Linked DNA regions of Ramlibacter pinisoli. The protein of the gene in region 1 binds, or shares a complex with, the protein of each later gene. Links are inferred from orthologs where the notes say so. Each region holds a gene or a part of one and is shown on either strand. Other genes may lie near its edges. The genes, in order: accB and accD.

Region 1 (8,633 bases):
AGAACGAGCCGCGCGCCATCTCGCTCGGCTACGAGGTCGACCGCTACAAGCTGCTCGCCTTCATCCTGTCCGCCTCGCTGGCGGGCCTGGCCGGCTCGATGAAGACGCTGGTGATGAAGTTCGCCACCCTGTCCGACGTGCACTGGTCCATGTCCGGCGAGGTGATCCTGATGTCGCTGCTGGGCGGCGTGGGCACCTTCTTCGGTCCGGTGCTCGGGGGCGGCATCGTGATCGCCCTGCAGGACATGCTGGCCGACAAGGTCGGCGAGTGGGTGACGGTGATCATCGGCGTGATCTTCGTGCTGTGCGTGCTCGCCTTCCGCAAGGGCGTGGTCGGCGAACTGCTGGCCTGGCGCGAGCGCCGCCGCGCCCGCGCCGGCTGAACCGCGTCAGCGGCGGCCTGCGGCGGCCCTCAGTTCCGCGATCGGTACCACGCGGCCGTGCAGCGGCAGGATGCGGTCGACGTCCAGCCGCAGCCGCTCCACGTTGTCCAGCATGTTCACGTTGTTGGCGTTCGGCTGCGCCGGCGGCGGCGCACCGGCAGGGCCCGGCGTGTAGGCATCGGCTTCCACCAGCAGGCGCTCGCGCGGCAGCCAGGCGAGCATGAAACCCTGGGCGTGCACGCTGCCGTCGATCATCATCACTTCCAGGGTGCGGGTCCCATCCGTGAAGGTGCGCTTGCCCGACACGCCTTCGATGCGGACCGGCCGGCCGGAGCGGGCCAGTGCGTCGGGCGCAATGGCGTTGGGCGTGGCGAATGCCTGCGCGAACCAGGGCCTGGCCAGCTCGCTGGTCACCAGGGTGGCGCCATCCGCGGCCGCCGTGCGCAGCCCGCCGGAATGGTCGAAATGGTGGTGCGAGTTGATGACGTACCGGACCGGCTTGTTCGGCACCAGCTGCTTGGCCGCGGTCAGGACCGCCTGCGTGCGGGCGTCGTACAGCGGGCTCTCGATCAGGATCAGGTGATCGGCCATCTCGACCAGCACGCTGTTGTGCGAGCCGCCGGCCAGGAACCACACGCCCTCGGCCACCTTCTCGGAGGTGGCCCGCTCCACGAAGCCGGGAACCGCCGCGGGCACCTCGATCGCGGGCACCGTGTTGGCCTGGACCTGGGTCACCTGCAGGTCCAGCACCGGCGACCCACCCTGGGTCTGGCGGATGCGGGCCGGGAACTTGACGCCGCCGAAGTCCCGGTAGTCCTCGTAGGTCGTCACGGTCGGCGTGTCGCCCGTCACCGGATTCGGCTGCACGGAGTCGACCCGCTCCACCAGCCCGCTCTCGCCGATGACGGCAGTGGCCCGGAACCGGTTCGGCTCGGTGAAGCTCACCAGCGTCTTGCCGCCCTCCACGCGCGTGGTGGCGTTGTTGCGCTGGGCGGCACGCAGCACGCCATGGGGCGACGTCCAGAGGTCATGGATCCGGCCGTCGGCCGTCAGGGGCGCGGCGGTGGCAGTGGTGCCAGCCAGGTTCCAGGCCTGGGTGCCGCGCAACAGGCCGGTGGCGCGCTGTTCGCCCGTTCCCATCAGCGGCAAGGCACCGCCGCCGTTGGGCTCGGCGCGGGTGCGGGCGAACTCCTCGCGGAACGCCGCATTCTGGTAGTCGTAGACCCGCGAGAAACTGGAATAGGTGATGCGCGGCCAGGGATCGCCCGGCCGGTAGGCCTGGCCGAAGATGCCGCCGCTGCCGCTGCCGCTGAATTGCAGCGAGCGCACCTGGGCGGAGCCCATCGCGGCCTCGGCGCGTTTCAGCGCCGCCTGCGGATCCGGCGGCGCCGAGGCGCAGGCGGCCAGCAATGCGGCGATGGCCGGGACGGGAAGCCCGAGGGCCAGGATTCTTCTTCGCATGGTCGTCTCCTTTGGGTGGGCAATCGGCCCGGCCCCATGCTAGTGAGTGTTCGACCACGATGTCGTCCGGGTGATTGGCGGCCGAGCTGCCATCCGCCAGACTTGGCGCCACCCCAACCGGAGACTCCCATGAAGGATCTGTTCTCGCTGCAGGGCCGCGTGGCCCTGGTGACCGGCGGCTCGCGCGGCATCGGCCGGATGATCGCCGCCGGCTTCCTGCACCACGGCGCCAAGGTCTACATCACGGCGCGCAAGGCTGCGGCCTGCGACGAGGCGGCCGAGCAGCTGTCGGCCATCGGCCCCTGCGTCTCGCTGCCCTGCGACGTGTCCACGGTGGAGGCGGCGCGCGCCCTGGCCGCCGAGATCGCGAGCCGCGAGCCCGCGCTCGACATCCTGGTCAACAACGCCGGCGCCGCCTGGGGAGAAGCCTTCGACACCTTCCCCGAGAAGGGCTGGGACAAGGTGCTGGACTTGAACCTGAAGACGCCCTTCTTCCTCACCCAGGCCCTGCACGCCCAGCTGAAGGCTGCCGCGCGCACGCGGCCGGCCAAGGTGATCAACATCGCGTCGATCGACGGCATCTCGGTGAACCAGTGGGAGACCTACTCCTATGCCGCCAGCAAGGCCGGCCTGATCCACCTGACGCGCCGGCTGGCCCTGCGGCTGGCGCAGGACAACATCGTGGTGAGCGGCATCGCCCCCGGGCCGTTCGCCTCCGAGATGAACAAGGATGCGCGCGACCATGGCGAGGACGTGGCGCGGCGGGTGCCGGTCGGCCGCATCGGCCAGCCCGAGGACATGGCCGGGGCCGCCGTGTTCCTGGCGTCCCGGGCCGGCGACTACGTCGTCGGCGACACGCTGGTGGTCGACGGCGGCGTGACGAACGCGCGCGGCTGAGCGCCGCCGCCGCTCAGGCGGCTGGCTGGTCGAAGCGCCAGTTCTGCGGGCCGCGGCTGGCGATCTTCACCGCGCCGACGCGGTTGCCCAGTTCGGCGCAGCGTGCCAGCGGCCAGCCCTGCTCCAGGCCGTGCAGCAGCGCGCCGCGCCAGGCATCGCCGCAACCGGTGGGATCGACGACGGCCGCGGCCTTCACCGCCGGCACGTGCGTCTTCTCGCCGTCCACCCAGACGTCGCACCCCTCGCCGCCGAGCGTGACGACGAGGCCGCGCACCTTGCGCGAGATCCCGGCCGCGTCCCAGCCGGTGCGCTCCATCAGCATCTTGCCCTCGTAGTCGTTGACGGTGACCCAGCTGGCCTGGTCGATGAAGGCCGCCAGCTCGCGGCCGTCGAACATCGGCAGGCCCTGGCCCGGATCGAACACGAACGGGATGCCGGCCGCCGCGAACTGCTCGGCATGCTGCAGCATGGCATCGCGGCCGTCGGGAGAGATGATGCCGAGCTTGATGTCGGGCCGCGCGGCGATGTGGGTGACGTGTGCCTGCATCATCGCGCCGGGATGGAAGGCCGTGATCTGGTTGTTGTCCAGGTCGGTCATGATCATCGCCTGCGCCGTGTAGGTGCCTTCCACCTGGCGGACGAACTCGGTGCTGATGGACAGCTCGCGCAGGCGATCGAGGTAGCCCGCGCCATCGGTGCCCACGGTCGCCATCGGCAGCGGCGTGCCGCCCAGCAGCTTGAGGCTGTAGGCGATGTTGCCCGCGCAGCCGCCGAAGTCGCGCCGCAGTTGCGGCACCAGGAACGAGACGTTCAGGATGTGGAGCTGGTCGGGCAGGATCTGCTGCGAGAAGCGGCCCTCGAAGTTCATGATGGTGTCGAACGCAAGCGACCCGCAGATGACGGCTGCCATGGAAGAAGTCTCGTGGTGAAGGTGGGATGGATCAGGGATAGAAGGCCAGCAGCCGGTAGCCGGCCACGCGTGCCGCGCTGGCACCGCCGACGGCGATGGCCACCGAGGCCGACCAGTCGGCGGCCGCGGCGATGGTGTCTGCCGGGGCGCCGAGCTCGCCCGGCGTGAGCACGCGGCGCAGCAGCGGCTGGTCCTGCGAATCGGTGAGTGTGAGTTCCAGTGCCGGCACGGCGACCGGCGCCTGGGCCTGGTTCTTCAGCGTGACGCTCAGGCGATAGGTGTCCGGCCGCAGCTTGGTGAAGCCGCTGCTGTCGATGGCGATGGCCTCGATGCGGCGCGGCGGACCGACGCGGCAGCCGAGTGGCCGGCACAGCCGCTCGAGCAGCGGCAGCGCCTGCGGGTCCAGGGCCGCCAGGCGGTCGCGCTCGTGGACGGCGACCTGCGCCGCCAGCAGGCCGGCCAGCGCCAGCGATCCCAGCACCAGGGCCACGCGCACCGCGGGCCGGCGCCAGAACGCCTTGCGCCGCGCATCGCGCACGAACGTCACGTCCTCCAGCGGCAGGTCTTCGGCCTCGTCCGGCTCGCGGTGATCCTGTGCATCCAGTGCGTCCTGCGCGTCCAGGTCCACGGCGGCCGCATCGGCCTCCTCCCGCACCAGGTGCAGGGGCAGGTAACCGTGCTCCTCGGGGGACAGGGACGACGGGCCGAAGCCGGACGGTGCGTGCCAGGGCGTGAGCGACGGGCCGGCGGACGGCAGCTGCGCCTCCGGATGCGTCTGCAGGTCCGGCGCCGGGTCGGCCTGCTGATCGGGGCCCGTCGTGCTGGCTTCGGTGGTCGGCGCGTGAGCGACGGCGGCTCGCTCGGCGTCTGGAGCGGCATCGACCACGGCCCCGGGTGCCGCCGCGGCAACCGGCTGTGCCGGCAGCACCGCATCCGGCTGCATGTGGGCGGCGGCATCGAACACCTCCGCGCAGTGCCCGCAGCGCACCCAGCCTTCGGAGATCTTCAGTTGGTCGGGGACCACCCTGAACATCGTTCCGCAGGCCGGGCAGCCGGTGATCATGCTCATGAGCCGGGCATTGTAGGGAACCGGCGCCGCGCGCCCGGGCGGCTCACAGCCGCGCCGTCATCAGGATCCAGCCTTCGTCCTGGTCGGCGACCGACAGGCTGGCATAGGGCGCGTACGCGCGCTGCAGTTCCTCCGCCTGGCGCTCGAGGATGCCAGCCAGCACCAGGTGGCCCGGCGGCTGGACCAGCCCGCACAGCAGCGGCGCCAGCACCTTCAGCGGCGTGGCCAGGATGTTGGCCAGCACCACGTCGTAGCGGCCCTGCACGGCGTCGGGCAGGCCGACGACGCCCAGCCCGGTGCCATTGGCCTGCGCGTTGTCCAGCGTCGAGCGCACCGCCGCCTCGTCGATGTCGACCGCGTCGACCCGGCCGGCGCCCACCTTGGCGGCACCGATGGCCAGGATGCCGGAGCCGCAGCCGTAATCCAGCACTGTGCGTCCCTTCAGCGGCTGGCGCGCGATCCAGCGCAGACACATCCGCGTGGTGGGGTGCGTGCCCGTGCCGAAGGCCAGGCCGGGATCGAGGCGGATGACCGTCGTCGCCTGGGCCGGCGGTTCGTGCCAGGTCGGCACGATCCAGAACTCGGGCGTGATCTCCACCGGCGCGAATTGCGACTGCGTCAGGCGCACCCAGTCCTGCTCGGCGACCTCCTCGATGCCGGCGACCTGCGCACCGGCGAAGAAGTCCTGCGCCTGCAGCAGGACCTGCGCTTCCTCGGCCGCTTCCCGGGTGGGGAACAGCGCCAGGACCCGCGACCGCTGCCAGCCTTCCTTGGGCGGCGGCATGCCGGGCTCGCCGAACAGGGCCTGTTCGGCCGGGGTCTGGGCGTCGGCGTCCTCGACCGACACGCTCAGGGCGTCCAGCGCCTCGAGCGCGTCGCTCAGCGCCTCGACCTGGTGTTCGCCACAGAGCAGGCGCAACTCGTACATGGGTGCCCGGACCGGATCAGCGCTTGTGCTGCGACAGCCACTGCTCCAGGTAGTGGATGTTGGTGCCGCCCTGCATGAACTTGGCGTCCACCATCAGCTCGCGGTGCAGCGGGATGTTGGTGTTGATGCCCTCGACCACCGTCTCCAGCAGCGCGGTGCGCATGCGTGCCAGCGCCTGGTCGCGCGTGTCGCCGTGCACGATGATCTTGCCGACCATCGAGTCGTAGTTGGGGGGCACGAAGTAGTTGTTGTAGACGTGCGAATCGACGCGCACGCCCGGCCCGCCCGGGGCATGCCACAGCGTGATGCGACCGGGCGACGGGGTGAAGTTGTACGGGTCCTCGGCGTTGACGCGGCACTCGATGGCATGGCCGCGCAGCGCGATGTCGCGCTGCACGAAAGGCAGCTTCTCGCCGGCCGCCACCATGATCTGCGTCTTCACGATGTCGATGCCCGTGACGAGTTCGGTCACCGGGTGCTCGACCTGCACCCGCGTGTTCATCTCGATGAAGTAGAACTCGCCGTTCTCGTACAGGAACTCGAACGTCCCCGCGCCGCGGTAGCCGATCTTCTTGCAGGCCGCCGCGCAGCGCTCGCCGATGCGGTCGATCAGCTTGCGCGGGATGCCCGGCGCCGGCGCTTCCTCGATGATCTTCTGGTGGCGGCGCTGCATCGAGCAGTCGCGCTCGCCCAGGTAGACGGCGTTGCGGTGCTTGTCCGCCAGGATCTGGATCTCGATGTGGCGCGGGTTCTGGAGGAACTTCTCCATGTACACCGCCGGATTGCCAAAGGCGGCGCCCGCCTCCGCCTTGGTCATCTGGACCGCGTTGATCAGCGCGGCTTCCGTGTGCACCACGCGCATGCCGCGGCCGCCGCCGCCGCCCGCCGCCTTGATGATGACGGGGTAGCCGACGGTGCGCGCCGTGCGCCGGATGACCGCCGGATCGTCCGGCAGTTCGCCCTCGGAGCCGGGCACGCAGGGCACGCCGGCCTTGATCATGGCCTGCTTGGCCGACACCTTGTCGCCCATGATGCGGATCGACTCGGGCGTGGGGCCGATGAACTGGAAGCCGCTCTTTTCCACCCGCTCGGCGAAATCGGCGTTTTCCGACAGGAAGCCATAGCCGGGGTGGATGGCCTCGGCGTCGGTGACCTCGGCGGCCGAAATGATGGCCGGCATGTTGAGGTAGCTCTGTGCCGAAGCGGCCGGCCCGATGCAGACCGCCTCCTCTGCCAGCTTGACGTACTTGGCCTCGCGGTCGGCTTCCGAATAGACCATCACGGCCTTGATGCCCAGTTCGCGGCAGGCCCGCTGCACCCGGAGGGCAATCTCGCCGCGGTTGGCGATCAGGATCTTCTTGAACATGAGTGAGCGCTTACCGGATCGTCACTCGATGATGAACAGGGGCTGTCCGTACTCCACGGCCTGGCCGTTCTCGCACAGGATCTTGGACACGGTGCCCGACTTGTCGGCCTCGATCTCGTTGAGGATCTTCATCGCCTCGATGATGCAGATCGTGTCGCCTTCCTTGACCTGGCTGCCGACCTCGACGAACGACTTCGCGCCCGGGCTGGACGCGCGGTAGAACGTGCCCACCATCGGCGACTTGACGGCATGGCCGGTCGGTGCCTGCGGGGCGGGCGCGGCCGGCGCGAGCGCCGGCGCGGCCGATGCCGGCATCGCCGGTGCCATCGCGACGGGTGCCGCGGCATGCTGCACGACGGCCGTGCCGCCCTTGACGATGCGGACTTTTCCCTCCGCTTCCGTGATCTCCAGTTCGGAGACGTTCGACTCCGAGACCAGGTCGATCAGGGTCTTCAATTTGCGCAAGTCCATGGTGGCTCCAGCCGCATTTCTTGTTAAGGTCGGCGAATTTACCGCAATTTGCAGCGATTTTTACTTTTCTTCGCTGAAGAGCGCGCCCGTCGGGGCGTCGGCAGGTAAAGCCGGGAGCCGTGTCGCGTCTCAGGCTGCCGCTGCCCAGCGCGATAGGTCGCCCGGGGCGACCTTCCCCATTCTACGCTCGCGCACTTTCCCATCCGGCTTCAGCACGACGGTGAAGGGCAGCCCACCGGCCGAATTGCCCAGGGACTTGCCCAGGTCGGTGCCCTCGAGCCCCGCCAGCCCGATCGGAAAGCTGACTGGCGTCGCGGCCAGGAACTTGCGCACGGCGCTGGGCTGATCGATCGCCAAGCCGACGACTTGCCAGCCGTTGGCAGCGTGTTCGCGCGCGAAACGGTCGAGCATGGGGAGTTCTTCGACGCAGGGCGGACACCAGGTGGCCCAGAAGTTGACCAGGAGCGGCTTGCCGCGCAGGGCCGCCATGGTCAACGGCTGGCCGGCTGGCGTGTCGAAGGTCAGCCCCCACAGCGCCGAGGCGTCCCCTTGGGCCTGCGGCTCGCGGCGCCAGAACGCGACGCCGGCCCCCGCGGCCGCGGCCACGACACCGACACCGGCCGCCAGGAGAAGGGAGCGCCGGGACGTCAGGGGAGCCGTGGATTCAGTGGTCGACATGGGCAGCATTGTCGACGAGGGCACGCACCGCCGCCATGTCCCCGCGCGGAACCCGACCCCGCGCATCGCGCCGGAGCGCACCGCGCAAGTCGTCGTGGTCGTGGATCAGGAGGTGGACGCCGATGGTCTCGCCGAGCTCCGGGCTGCGGCTGGACAGGCTCAGCGCCTCGACCGGTGCACCCTGGAAGCCCGGAACCGTCCTGGCCTCGTAGTCGACGCCCTTGTCGATCAGCGCGATCTCGGCCGACTTGGAGTCATCGCAGAACAACTGCAGGTAGATGTCGGACAGCCGGGTCGCCGTTCCATGCCAGACCGCGCCGGCCAGGTGGGGCCTGAACTCGGCCAGCCGCTCCATCCAGGTCAGCGCCAGCCGGCGCAGGGCAGCCAGTTCGACGGGCTGCGTGTCGGCGCAGAACAGTGCGATGTACTCGCGCACCGCTTCCTCGATCACGTCGTTGTCCGGCAACGCC
Region 2 (8,748 bases), on another replicon or contig:
CACCCCGCTGGCCGCGACCACTGCGCCGGCCGCCGAGCCTGCCGCGGCCGCCTCGGCACCGCGCAAGAAGCCGTCCGTGCCGCCGCCCCCGCCGCCTGAACCCAGCTTCGTCGACGAACTGCTCGACAACCCGCTGATCCCCGCCGCCCTGGGCGGCGTGCTCGCCCTGCTGGCGGGCGTGGGCATCTGGAAGGTCCGCCAGCGCCGCAAGGCCACCCAGGTCGACAGTTCCTTCCTCGAGAGCCGCCTGCAGCCCGACTCGTTCTTCGGCGCCAGCGGCGGCCAGCGCGTCGACACGGCCGAAGGCGCGCCCACCGGTTCGTCGATGGTCTATTCGCCGAGCCAGCTCGATGCCGCCGGCGACGTCGACCCGGTGGCCGAGGCCGACGTGTACCTGGCCTACGGCCGCGACCTGCAGGCCGAGGAGATCCTCAAGGAAGCGCTGCGCACCAGCCCGCAACGCGTGGCCATCCACGTCAAGTTGCTCGAGATCTACGCCAAGCGGCGCGATGCCAAGGCGTTCGAGCAGGTGGCCAGCGAGGCCTACAGCCTGAGCCACGGCGAAGGCTCCGAATGGGCCCGCATCTGCGAACTGGGCCAGGAACTCGACCCGTCCAACTCGATGTATCGGCCGGGTGGCCAGCCGGTGACCACCGGCGCAGCCCCCGTGGCGGCAGCACCGGTCGCCGCAGCAGTGGCCGGCGCCGCGGCGGCCGCGGCCTTCACCGCCACTGCCAAGCAGGCTGCCGAGCCCGTGGCGCCCGCGGCCGATGTCGACCTCGACCTGGACTTCTCGCTCGACGACCCGGTCGACGCGGCGCCGGCGTTCGCCGCACCGCCCGCCGCCGAAGCGGTCGCCACGCAGGCCATGCCGGCCCAGCCGCTGCTCGACGATCCGCTGTCGATGGATTTCAGCGTGATCACGCCCGTGGCGCCGCTGGCCACGCCCGCGCCGGACCTCGCATCCGCCGACAACAGCCTCAACTTCGACCTGCCCGCGATCTCTGCGCCGGCTACGGCGGTGGCCACTCCGGCGCCCGCCGCCGACTCCGGCATGCTCGAGTTCGACCTCGGCGGCCTGTCGCTCGACCTGCCCGGCGCCGCGCCGGCCCGCGCCGAGGCAGCCGACACGGTCGAAGGCGAGATCAGCACCACCGGGCTGGACCTGTCGTCGGTTGATGGTGACGACCCGCTGGCCACCAAGCTCGCGCTGGCGCAGGAGTTCAACGCCATCGGCGACGCCGACGGCGCCCGCAGCCTGGCCCAGGAAGTCATCGCCGAAGCGTCCGGCGACCTCAAGAACAAGGCGCAGCGGTTCCTGGCGGAGATCGGCTGATCCCCCGGGTTTCCAGGGAGCGCCCATGAGGTGGGCTCTCGGCGTCAGCTACCACGGACAGGCTTACGACGGCTGGCAGAGCCAGCCGTCCGGCCGCACCGTGCAGGACCACCTCGAAGGCGCGCTCACGCGGTTTGCCGTCCAGCCGGTCGCCACCGTGTGCGCGGGCCGCACCGATGCCGGCGTCCATGGCCTGATGCAGGTGGTGCACTTCGACACCACGCTCGAACGCGAGGCCTTCTCCTGGGTGCGCGGCACCAACACCTTCCTGCCGCCCGACATCGCCGTGCAGTGGGCGCAGCCGGTGCCCGATGCCTTCCATTCCCGCGCCAGCGCCCTCGCCCGCCGCTATGCCTTCGTGCTGCTGGAATCGCCCGTGCGGCCCAGCCTCGAGAACGGGCGTGCCGGCTGGGTCTTCCGCCCGCTCGACCAGCAGGCGATGGAGGCGGCCGCCGCCCGGCTGCTGGGCCAGCACGACTTCACCTCGTTCCGTGCGTCGGCCTGCCAGGCCCGCTCGCCGGTCAAGACCATGCGCCACATCGGCATCTCGCGGCGCGGCGCCTACTGGCGCTTCGATTTCGAGGCCGACGCCTTCCTGCACCACATGATCCGCAACATCATGGGGTGCCTGCTGCTGGTGGGCCAGGGCCTGCAGCCGCCGCAGTGGATCGACCAGGTGCTGGCGGCGCGCGACCGGGACGCGGCCGCACCGACCTTCCCGCCCGACGGCCTGTACTTCCTGGGGCCGGTGTACGACGCCCGCTGGGGCCTGCCGCAGCGCACCCCTGCCTATGATTGGCTGCCATGAGCCCAGCGCCACATTCCCAGCCGAGCCAGCGGACCCGCATTAAGATCTGCGGGCTCACCCGTGAGCAGGACGTCGACACCGCCGTCCAGGCCGGCGCCGACGCGGTCGGGTTCGTGCTGTACCCGCCGAGCCCGCGCCATGTGACCGCCGGGCGTGCGGCCGAGCTGGCCGCCCGCCTGCCGCCCTTCGTCACGCCGGTGCTGCTGTTCGTCAACGAGAGCGCGGCCGCGGTCGCCGCGGCCTGCGCGGCCGTGCCCGCGGCCATGCTCCAGTTCCACGGCGACGAGTCACCCGAGCAGTGCGCGCTGGCCGCCGCCGGGCGCCCGTGGATGCGCGCCGCGCGCATCCCGCTCGACGGGGCCGCCACCTTCGACTTGGTAGAATTTGCTGCCCGTCACGAACAAGCCCGGGCCGTTCTCCTCGACGCGCATGTCGAGGGCTACGGCGGCGGCGGCAAGGCCTTCGATTGGTCACGTCTTCCACCAAGCGTCAACGCTCACCTCGTCTTGTCTGGTGGGTTGACGCCTGCAAACGTGACCGATGGCATCGTGCAGGTGCGGCCGCGTTGCAGGACGCTGGCCGTTGATGTGAGTTCCGGGGTCGAGCGCGCCAAGGGCGTGAAGGACCCCGACAAGATCCATCAGTTCGTCGCGGCCGTGCGCGCCGCCGACGCTCTCCTTGCAAGGTCCACCGATGCCCTCCTATCAGCAACCTGACCCAGCCGGCCATTTCGGCCCCTACGGCGGCAGCTTCGTCAGTGAGACACTGACCCACGCCATCGACCAGCTGCGCGAGGCCTACGCGCGCTACCAGAACGATCCCGAGTTCCTGGCCGAATTCAGGTCCGAGCTGGCGCACTTCGTCGGCCGGCCCTCGCCGGTCTACCACGCCGACCGCATGAGCCGCGAGATGGGCGGCGCGCAGATCTACCTCAAGCGCGAGGACCTCAACCACACCGGCGCGCACAAGATCAACAACGTCATCGGCCAGGCGATGCTGGCGCGCCGCATGGGCAAGCCGCGCGTCATCGCCGAGACCGGCGCCGGCCAGCACGGCGTGGCCACGGCCACCATCTGCGCGCGCTACGGCCTGGAGTGCGTGGTGTACATGGGCAGCGAAGACGTCAAGCGCCAGAGCCCCAACGTCTACCGCATGCACCTGCTGGGCGCCAAGGTAGTGCCGGTCGAGTCGGGCAGCCGCACGCTCAAGGACGCCCTCAACGAGGCCATGCGCGACTGGGTGACCAACGTGGAGAACACGTTCTACATCATCGGCACCGTGGCCGGCCCGCACCCCTACCCGATGATGGTGCGCGACTTCCAGAGCGTCATCGGCAACGAGTGCCTCCAGCAGATGCCCGCGATGACCGGCCGCCAGCCCGATGCCGTGATCGCCTGCGTGGGCGGCGGCAGCAACGCGATGGGCATCTTCCACCCCTACATCCCGCACGAGGGCACGCGCCTGATCGGCGTCGAGGCGGCCGGCGAAGGCCTGGAGAGCGGCAAGCACTCGGCGTCACTGCAGCGCGGCAGCCCCGGCGTGCTGCACGGCAACCGCACCTACATCCTGCAGGACGAGGACGGCCAGATCACCGAGACGCACAGCATCAGCGCCGGCCTCGACTACCCCGGCGTCGGCCCCGAGCACGCCTGGCTCAAGGACATCGGGCGCGCCGAATACGTCGGCATCACCGACAAGGAAGCGCTGGACGCCTTCCACTACCTGTGCCGCACCGAGGGCATCATTCCCGCGCTGGAGTCCAGCCATGCAGTGGCCTACGCCATGAAACTGGCCCCGACGCTGGGCAAGGACCGCAGCATCCTGGTCAACCTCTCGGGCCGGGGCGACAAGGACATCGGCACCGTGGCCGACCTGGGCAAGGCCGACTTCTACTGCCGGCCGAGCTGCCGCGGGCAATCGGTCAAGGGTGGCGAACAGAAGGTCGAGGTGCAGCGATGAGCCGCATCGCCGCCACCTTCTCGCGCCTGCGGCAGGCCGGGCGCAAGGCGCTCATTCCCTATGTCACGGCCGGCTATCCCTACGCCGACATCACGCCCGAGCTGATGCACGCCATGGTGGCGGCCGGCGCCGACGTGATCGAGCTGGGCGTGCCGTTCTCGGACCCCATGGCCGACGGTCCCGTCATCCAGAAGGCCGGCGAACAGGCGCTGGCGCTGGGCATCGGCACGGCGCAGGTGCTGGCCATGGTGCGGACCTTCCGCGAGCGCGATGCAGCCACGCCGGTCGTGCTCATGGGCTACGCCAACCCGGTGGAGCGCTACGACCTGCGCCACGGGCCCGGATCCTTCATCCGCGACGCGGCCGCGGCCGGCGTCGACGGCGTCCTGATCGTCGACTACCCGCCCGAGGAGTGCGAGGACTTCGCCGCCCAGCTGAAGGCGGCCGGCCTGGACCTCATCTTCCTGCTGGCGCCCACCTCGACCGCGCGGCGCATGCAGCAGGTGGCGCGCATCGCCAGCGGCTACGTCTACTACGTGTCGCTCAAGGGCGTGACGGGTGCCGGCCACCTGGACACCGGCGCAGTCGAGCAGATGCTGCCGCGCATCCGCGAGCACGTGCAGGTGCCGGTCGGCGTGGGTTTCGGCATCCGCGACGCCGAGACGGCGCGTGCCATCGGCCGCGTGGCCGACGCCGTGGTGATCGGCACCCGGCTGCTGCAACTCATCGAGGGCCAGCCGCGCGACCGGGTGGCCGCCGAGGCTGCCACGTTCCTGCGCGGCATCCGCCAGGCGCTCGACGCCTAGAATCCCGCTTTCCCCGGAGCACCATCCCCATGAGCTGGCTCGAAAAACTGCTGCCCCCCAAGATCCAACCGACCGACCCGGCCGAGCGCCGCAGCGTGCCCGAGGGCCTGTGGGTCAAGTGCCCCAGCTGCGAGACGGTGCTGTACAAGACCGACCTCGAGCACAACCTCAACGTCTGTCCCACCTGCAGCCACCACCACCGCATCGGCGCGCGCCCGCGGCTCAACACGTTCCTGGACGCCGAAGGCCGCTGGGAGATCGGCCAGGAGGTGCTGCCGGTCGACGCGCTGAAGTTCAAGGACAGCCGCCGCTATCCCGAGCGGCTGAAGGAAGCGCTCGAGAACACCGGCGAAACCGATGCCCTGGTCGTCATGGGCGGCGCCGTCCAGGGCATCAGCCTGGTGGCGGCGGCCTTCGAATTCGACTTCATGGGCGGCAGCATGGGCAGCGTGGTCGGCGAGCGCTTCGTGCGCGGCGTCGAGAGCGCCATCGAGCAGAAGGTGCCGTTCCTGTGCTTCACCGCCACCGGTGGTGCGCGCATGCAGGAGGGGCTGCTGTCGCTGATGCAGATGGCCAAGACCAATGCCGCCCTGACGCGGCTGGCGAAGAAGGGCCTGCCCTACGTCAGCGTCCTGACCGATCCCACCATGGGCGGCGTGAGCGCCGGTTTCGCCTTCGTCGGCGACGTGGTCATCGCCGAGCCCAAGGCGCTGATCGGCTTTGCCGGCCCGCGCGTCATCGAGTCCACCGTGCGCGTCACGCTGCCCGAAGGCTTCCAGCGCGCCGAGTTCCTGCAGCAGAAGGGCGCGGTCGACTTCATCTGCGACCGGCGCGAGCTGCGCACCCGCGTCGCGCACCTGCTGGCCATGCTGCAGCGCCAGCCCGCCGACGCGGTGATCTGACCCGCTAGAAGCCCCGCCCGACCAAAGCGGTGAGCACCATCGACAGCACCTGCAGCAGCACCAGCAGGGCCAGCGGCGACAGGTCGATGCCGCCCACCAGCGGGATCACGCGGCGGAACGGCCGCAGCAGCGGCGCCACCAGGCGGTCGATCAGGTCCGTCATCAGCGAATCGCTCTGCACCCAGGACAGGATGGCGTAGACCAGCACCAGCGCCGTCAGCGCCGAGAGGATCAGCCGCACCAGCCCGACCAGCGCCAGCAGGAACACCGACTCCAGCGCGAAGCCGATCACGGCCCACAGGATCAGGTACTGCACCAGTTCGATCAGGTAGGCGGCCACCAGGCTCGCCGTGTCCCAGCGTGCGACCGGGGGCAGCACCCGGCGCAGCGGCAGCACGATCCAGTCGGTGAGGGCGAACACGAAGCGGCCGATCGGGTTGCCGAACGGCACCTTCTGGCGCTGCATGTACAGCCGCAACAGACACGCACCGCCCAGGAGGCCGGCCACCACGTCGAGCAGGAAGGAAAGGATTTGAGTGCCCATGGCCACGGCCGAGTCTTGCTCGTGGGATCATACCGGCGTCACTTCCCGGATCGTCGCTTGGCCTCCGCCCTCACCCTGCAATCGCTGCCGCTGTTCCCGCTCGGCACGGTCCTCTTCCCGGGCGGCGTGCTGCCGCTGCGCGTCTTCGAGGTCCGCTACCTCGACATGATCCAGCGTTGCCAGCGCGCCGGCGCGCCGTTCGGCGTCGTCGCCCTCACGCAGGGCCACGAAGTGCGGCAGCCCGGTGCCGGCCCGGAGGCCTTTTCAACGGTCGGCACGCTGGCCACCATCGCCGCTCTCGAGCAGCCGGGCCCCGGACTGCTGATGGTGCGGGCCCAGGGCGGCCAGCGGTTCCGCATCCGCACCAGCGAGCAGCTCAAGCACGGCCTCTGGGTGGCCGACATCGAGCAGATGGCGCCCGACCACGCCGTGCCGGTGCCGGCCGACCTGCAGCCGATCGCCCAGGCGCTGGAGAAGCTCTACACCTCGTTGCGCGAGCGGCCCGATGCCGCCGAGCAGTTGCCGATGCAACAGCCCTGGCGTCTCGACGATTGCGGCTGGGTTGCCAACCGCTGGTGCGAGCTGCTGCCCATGCCGGTGCAACTGAAGCAGCGTTTCATGGAACTGGACAACCCGCTGGTGCGCCTGGAACTGGTGGGCGACGTCCTCGCCCGCACCGGGATCGCCTGAGCCGGCGCGGTCAGCGCGGCGCGTATTCCGGCACCTGGGCGCGCAGCCACTCGCGCAGGGCGCGCTCGCCGGGCGCCGGGCCGGCTTCCTCGATCCAGCGCGCCACCGCGTCCACGTCGGGCGGGCTGGCAGCGCCCTTGGCCACCCGCAGCTTGGCGTGCGGCGTCGGCTCCGTGGTCTCGTCGTCCGCCAGCAGTTCCTCGAACAGCTTCTCGCCCGGCCGCAAGCCGGTGTACGTGATCGGGATCTCCTGCTCGGTGTGGCCCGACAGGCGGATCAGCAGGCGCGCCAGTTCGACGATGCGCACCGGTTCGCCCATGTCGAGCACGAAGATCTGGCCCGAGCGGCCCATCAGCCCGGCCTGCAGCACCAGCTGCGCGGCTTCGGGGATGGTCATGAAGTAGCGCACGATCTCGGGATGCGTGACGGTGACTGGGCCGCCCTGCGCGATCTGGGTCGTGAACAGCGGCACGACCGAACCGCTGGACCCCAGCACGTTGCCGAACCGCACCGACACGAACCGCGTGTCCGGGTAGCCGGCCGCCACGCCCTGCACCATCAGCTCGGCCAGCCGCTTGCTCGCCCCCATGACGTTGGTCGGGTTCACCGCCTTGTCGGTGGAGATCATCACGAAGCGCCGGGCGCCGCACTGCCCCGCCACCCGCGCCGCATTGAGCGTGCCGACCACGTTGGTGCGCAGCGCCTCCACCTCGTTCAGCTGCTCCATCAGGGGCACGTGCTTGTAGGCGGCGGCGTGGAACACCACGGCTGGCCGGTGCTCGCGCGCGATCGCCTCCAGCCGCTGCGGCTCGCGCACGTTGGCGGTGTAGTACAGGCCGCGCATCTGCGGATGGCTGGCCCGCAGTTCCTGTTCGAGCTGGTAGATGGCGTACTCGGACACGTCGACGCACACCAGCCTGGCCGCGCCGAAGCGGGCGATCTGCCGGCACAGCTCCGACCCGATGGAGCCGCCGGCGCCGGTGACCAGCACGGCCTGGCCCGAGAGCAGGTCGGCCAGGCCGCCGACGTCCAGGTCGACCGGCGCACGGCCGAGCAGGTCCTCGAGTTCCACCTTGCGCGGACCGCTGCGCTCGGTCTTGAGCCACTCGTCGGGACGCGGCATGGTGAGCAACGTCACCCCGGCCTCGGTGGCGCCGAGCAGCGCGGCGCGCCGCTCGGGCGAGCCGGGCGGGCTGGCCACCAGCGCGGTCTTCGCCTCTTCCTCGACACTGGCCCGCTGCATGGCGTCGATGCCACCGACCACCGGCACGTCCTGGATCGAGCGCCCCACCTCGGCCGGGATCGGGCTGAGGATGCCGACCGGCAGCCACTGCTGCGAGCCTTTCAGGGCGCGCAGGGCATCGGCCGCATCCTGCAGCGAGCCGATCACCAGCAGGCGGCGTGCCCCGGTGACGGCCAGCCGCCGCTCAGCGAGGGTGCGCCAGGCGGCGCGCGCCGCGCCCAGCAGCACCAGGGCGATCAGCGGCTGCAGCAGCAGCACCGAGCGCGGGAAGAACGGCAGCCGCAGCGCCATCACGACCGCGCCGGTGAGCGCCGCGCCCAGGGTGATGCCCTGCACCAGCTGGCGCAGCTCCGGCATGCCGATGTAGGTCCAGACATGGCGCCAGACGCGGGTGACCAGGAAGGCGGCGGCATAGGCGAACACGCACCAGGGACTGGCCTCGAGCGCGAGCTCGGTGAAC

What was found.
Region 2: the proteins of accB (region 1) and accD are in contact, whole or in part, in a solved structure (PDB 8UXZ), measured with the Escherichia coli proteins. The link is inferred for Ramlibacter pinisoli from one-to-one orthologs.

Annotation. Positions count from the first base shown.
Region 1 is NZ_WSEL01000009.1:1,849,342-1,857,974, forward strand. Bases 5,761-8,589 are described here. They hold accB (acetyl-CoA carboxylase biotin carboxyl carrier protein), read right to left. Parts: upstream 7,486-8,589; coding sequence 7,036-7,485; downstream 5,761-7,035. Other genes in these bases: accC (acetyl-CoA carboxylase biotin carboxylase subunit), read right to left, coding at 5,761-7,014; GON04_RS23275 (TlpA disulfide reductase family protein), read right to left, coding at 7,615-8,163; GON04_RS23280 (hypothetical protein), read right to left, coding at 8,150-8,589. In the rest of the region: GON04_RS23235 (branched-chain amino acid ABC transporter permease), read left to right, coding at 1-383; GON04_RS23240 (MBL fold metallo-hydrolase), read right to left, coding at 390-1,844; GON04_RS23245 (SDR family oxidoreductase), read left to right, coding at 1,974-2,741; GON04_RS23250 (carbohydrate kinase family protein), read right to left, coding at 2,755-3,651; GON04_RS23255 (DUF3426 domain-containing protein), read right to left, coding at 3,683-4,720; prmA (50S ribosomal protein L11 methyltransferase), read right to left, coding at 4,764-5,648; more of accC, read right to left, coding at 5,665-5,760; more of GON04_RS23280, read right to left, coding at 8,590-8,633. UniProt on the Escherichia coli protein: This protein is a component of the acetyl coenzyme A carboxylase complex; first, biotin carboxylase catalyzes the carboxylation of the carrier protein and then the transcarboxylase transfers the carboxyl group to form malonyl-CoA.
Region 2 is NZ_WSEL01000003.1:1,121,766-1,130,513, forward strand. The notes cover bases 3,931-6,874. They hold accD (acetyl-CoA carboxylase, carboxyltransferase subunit beta), read left to right. Parts: upstream 3,931-4,938; coding sequence 4,939-5,811; downstream 5,812-6,874. Other genes in these bases: trpB (tryptophan synthase subunit beta), read left to right, coding at 3,931-4,103; trpA (tryptophan synthase subunit alpha), read left to right, coding at 4,100-4,909; GON04_RS06610 (YggT family protein), read right to left, coding at 5,816-6,355; GON04_RS06615 (LON peptidase substrate-binding domain-containing protein), read left to right, coding at 6,413-6,874. Outside these bases: GON04_RS06580 (motility hub landmark protein FimV), read left to right, coding at 1-1,336; tRNA pseudouridine(38-40) synthase TruA, read left to right, coding at 1,362-2,144; GON04_RS06590 (phosphoribosylanthranilate isomerase), read left to right, coding at 2,141-2,860; more of trpB, read left to right, coding at 2,838-3,930; more of GON04_RS06615, read left to right, coding at 6,875-7,045; GON04_RS06620 (polysaccharide biosynthesis protein), read right to left, coding at 7,056-8,748.